2 regions of the Sulfurovum sp. MH2-6 genome follow, and region 1 is predicted to be linked to the other one. Evidence: riboswitches for the same ligand, from Rfam matches in the RefSeq annotation. Region 1 holds a riboswitch; the other holds the start of a gene.

Region 1 (2,202 bases):
TCCAAAATACTGTTACCCATGCCATACTTAGATCGCACTGTAATATACATCAAAAAATGCCATCAGTTTACTATAAGTAAAAGTATCAGGTAAAGATAGAGAATTGAAATACGTAAAGTAAGTAAGAAAAACTCCCCCTCAAAAGAGGAGGATAAGGAGATATTCAAAAAATTAATGACTATAGGAGATATGGTTCTAGTGTTGTATCATTGATATCTATCGTTGTTGTTGTATCCGCTTCTACACCAACATTATTGATAAAGCCTAGAACAGTTTCAAACTCACCGTTAACATTGTTTTCTACCAATACAAGGTCATATGTACCAGTCGTCAACCAAGGCAAGGTGAAGTCACCATCAGTCGCATCTGTACTAAGTACAGCATTTGAGAAGTTGTTTGTGGCATTTGTTTCATTGTCATCCCACGTATCATTTGCATAGGCATAAAGAATTGCCTGAGAAGTTTCATTGATATCTGCAGTTACTGTACCGTTGATCTCTCCAACCTGGATATTGTCAACGATCTTGATTGTTGGTCTCAAGCTATATCCGTTTGCATTCATATTGACAGATTTTCTAAGATCAAAGTCTGCTGTCACATTTACAGTACCACCTGCCGGGATCGTAAAGCTACCGATCGCTTTGAAACCTGTTTGATCACCGCTTGGAACCTTCATATATGCTCTTCCGCCAAGTGTCTCTACATAACATTTTTCTGTATCAAGCTTGAAACGTACATGATCGATCACACCAGCCGGAAGCTCAACTTTGTTAAGCATTGACGTGTTTCCGTCCTGAAGGCTCAAAAGATCAATCGTAGTTTCGTTGAAATCTACCTCTTTCCAGCTCTCATTGCTGTCAGCATATTGATATTGAAGACCGATAAATGTCACATAGACACCCAAAACATTTTCATCATCGACAGGTGCATCAGTCACGCTCATTGTAACTGTCGCCATATCCGAATCTGAGGTACTACCTCCTCCACATCCAGAGAGTATCACACTTAAAGATAAGCCTAAAGCAGCTATAAGTTGTTTCATTCCCTATTTCCTTTATAACAAATTTACATACCATCTGAATTGTCTCAACGTAAACCATATCGTGCTTCTATAAGGAAGTAGATAGCTTACTCACAATAAAGAGGGCTTTTTTTGTTGTACAAACGAAGCGTAAAATTCACTTTGGCAACCCGGCTGTCTGCTGGAGACCCGTGGCTTTCCGTCCTTGTTTCGCAACAAGTTTGGCACAACAAACTGAATAAATACTAAATGTGAAATGGAAAACAGGAGAAAACAAAAAACGAAAGAATACTCTCTTCCTCAAGAAGTATTTGGCAACCCGGCTGTCTGCTGGAGACCCGTGGCTTTCCGTCCTTGCTTCACAACAAGTTTGGCACAACAAATAATATTTAAAAACTCAAATATTTAATAACGTTTTAATTATAGGGGTATTATTCTTAAGGTTTAATAAAGCAAATGTAAAATAAAAATAAATTCATATTATTTTATATATAAATTGACTTCCTGACTGAAACTTCTTGAGTAGGTGTCCGGTTAACACCTATAGGGAACTTTTGCCGAGGGGGGTATCCTTTGCCGTATACTTCAAGTGTGTATCCTGGTCATCAAAAAAGATATCCGCGCCGAACGCCTTGATCACTTCATACTTCTGTACCCCTCCCTGAAAAAACGCTTCATCGACACGTACACCCCAGGCATCAAGTGTACGAAGCACCCTCTCATGGGTGGAGAAGTTACGTGCAGTGACCAGTGCCGTACGGATCGGAGACTTCTCCATCGGAAATCTATCCTGGATATCCGAGATGACCTTCAGAAACTTGAAGAAGGGACCTTTACTCAGTGGATTTTTAGCATTATCACGTTCATGTGCGAGGAAGGCTTCCAGACCTTTCTCCTGATAGATTCTCTCACTCTCGTCACCGAAGATCACAGCATCTCCGTCAAAAGCGATCTTTACCATATCCGATTCAACATCGACCGTTGGTTTGTGAGGAAGTATCGTTGCGGCAGCGACATCTGCATTGATCGCATCCTGCACATCCGCAGGATGCGCAGAGAGGAAAAGGTCGACCTTAAATGCATCAAGATATTTGGCGACTGAGGTTCCCGCTGTCCAGCCGCTGCGTTCTATCTCCAGTTGATAGTGTGCGATAGAACGCCCGATACGAAGTCCGGTAGCA
Region 2 (2,202 bases), 850 kb from region 1:
CGATTTTATAGCATTCGAGATGAAAACGATACCGGAGTATATATAGTATAGTGACTCCAGGGAATAAAAGAGAGTATCTCAGAGAGGGAAAATCTCATACAAAGGGAAACAAATAAGCACTCTATCAGTAAATATCCTATTAAATATAAGTAATAATAAAGAAAATTATAGATTTTTTGAATGTTTTATAAAACTTTAAGAATGATTCATATAAAATAAATTTTATCAAAGGATAATAATTATCCTTTAGAGAAAGGATTGATTATGGCTTGTGATACAGGTTCCAAACCGATAGAAGAGACACAAAACGTCTCAGAAGAAGAAAACAATAAAAATAGAGAAACAAAGGAAAATAGAATGAGTTCATCTTTAGTACTAAGAAAAGCGCCGGAATTTGCAATGGATGCATTTGATGCGAAAACAGGTCACTACACAAATGTAAAGAGTGAGGATTATGCTGGTAAATGGTATGTGGTATGTTTTTACCCGGCAGACTTTACCTTCGTATGTCCCACAGAGATCGCGGCAATGAATGCAAAATATGACGAGTTCCAGGAGATGGGTGTAGAGATCCTTGCCGTATCCACAGATACGAAGTTCTCTCACAAAAGATTTGTTGAGACCGAGCCGTTGTTGAAAGATCTTAAGCTGACGATCGGTGCAGACCCTACAGGAACGGTCAGTAGAGCATTCGGTGTAATGATCGAAGAGGAGGGGATCGCACTGAGAGGTAGATTCCTTATCAATCCGGAGGGGACTGTAGTGGCGCAGGAAGTACAGGCACCGATGGTAGGAAGAAACGTCAACGAGTTCCTCAGACAGGTAAGAGCATGGCAGCATGCTGAAAAAACAGGTGAAGTATGTCCGGCAGGTTGGCAGCCTGGTAAGAAAACACTCCCGGTCAATACGGATGTAGAAGAGATGACGGGTAGAGTAGGTGACTATATTACCATAGAAGAGATCATGTCCTAATCTCCGTCGGGTTCGATATCTTCTGATATGGAACCCGTCTTATGCGCTTCACTTCGCTGATAGCGGACTTCTCTCGTCTCTATTTACTCTTTTGGGGCAAATCAGATATTTCAATTTAATGCTTTTTACTATGCAAGATGGCAATACTATACCCAGTGCCGTTCCTCTTCCGCATCATGAAGCGTTAACGGTACAGTGTCTGGAAAGAGTGGTGAAAAATGAGGCACTCTCTCCGTCTTATAATTTTTTAATCATTATCATAGTACAATCTACTCAGATATTAATGTTAAAAGCTAAACTTGTTGTGAAGCAAGGACAGAAAGTCATGGGTCTTTACCTTTTAAAGATCGCCAGACCGCACACTAAAAGAAGTATCTTTTTACCTCTGCGTCAGGATACCTCTACCTTCTTCTCTTTCAGGTTTTTGATATCTCATATGATACAAACCCACTCAAAGGATCGTTGTGAAAAAATATTTCTTTCTCTTCATTGTTGCCCCTATGTTTCTCTTTGCAAATACTGCATCACTTTCGAAATCGTCAAGTATCAAAGCAGATCTGGTTACCGTCGTAAAATCAGAAAGAAAGATGATCCTTTCACACAAGGGTAAAGTCTTCAAAACCTACAACATCGCTTTAGGCGGAAATCCTGTCGGACACAAACAGGTACAAGGTGACCAAAAAACGCCGGAGGGCTACTATAAGCTTGACTATTTTAAAGCAAACAGCTCTTTCTATAAAGCCCTGCATATCTCCTATCCAAACAGAAAAGATTGTAGAAATGCCAGAAAAAAAGGAAAAAGCCCCGGCGGAGCGATCATGATCCATGGCCAACCCAATAATGAAGGGGGATGGTTTAAGTCATTTTTTAAACAGCGTACGGATTGGACGGCAGGATGTATCGCAATGTATAACAGTGATATGGATGAAGTCTTAAAGTATGTGACGGTAGGTACTACTATTCATATCAAGCCTTAAAGGATATCTGTTTCCCCATCTCTATTTTGGGAATGCGCCCTAAGCGAATGGATAAAGCGCTTCGATCTTCTTGATCAGCTTTCCCATCCTCTTAGCTTTCACCTTTACTCCATCTACCTTGGCCACGGGCTGGGACCTGCATTTGTTGCAAAAACCTCCGATGCATGAGTTGACAATGATGGTGCTATCGGGAAAAGCTTTGGAAAGCTTTTTTTCAAATTTCTTGATCTTGGAAAATTTTTTACAGAGTTTT

Evidence for each region. Region 1 has a riboswitch for cyclic di-GMP ahead of AC4JOV_RS05925 (DUF4382 domain-containing protein). Riboswitches for the same ligand answer to the same signal wherever they lie in the genome.
Region 2: linked by a shared signal. The riboswitch ahead of AC4JOV_RS10300 (L,D-transpeptidase family protein) and the one ahead of AC4JOV_RS05925 (DUF4382 domain-containing protein) in region 1 are both predicted to bind cyclic di-GMP.

The regions. Positions count from the first base shown of each region.
Region 1 covers NZ_CM178170.1:1,166,179-1,168,380, reverse strand. Annotated here, with positions in the region: gene AC4JOV_RS05930 (MarC family protein) at 1-25, opposite strand, end outside; gene AC4JOV_RS05925 (DUF4382 domain-containing protein) at 179-1,042, opposite strand; cyclic di-GMP riboswitch class I at 1,183-1,257, opposite strand; cyclic di-GMP riboswitch class I at 1,332-1,406, opposite strand; gene AC4JOV_RS05920 (5'-nucleotidase) at 1,563-2,202, opposite strand, start outside.
Region 2 covers NZ_CM178170.1:2,014,942-2,017,143, reverse strand. Annotated here, with positions in the region: gene AC4JOV_RS10305 (peroxiredoxin) at 265-972, shown strand; cyclic di-GMP riboswitch class I at 1,255-1,335, shown strand; gene AC4JOV_RS10300 (L,D-transpeptidase family protein) at 1,437-1,949, shown strand; gene AC4JOV_RS10295 (DUF1450 domain-containing protein) at 1,989-2,202, opposite strand, start outside.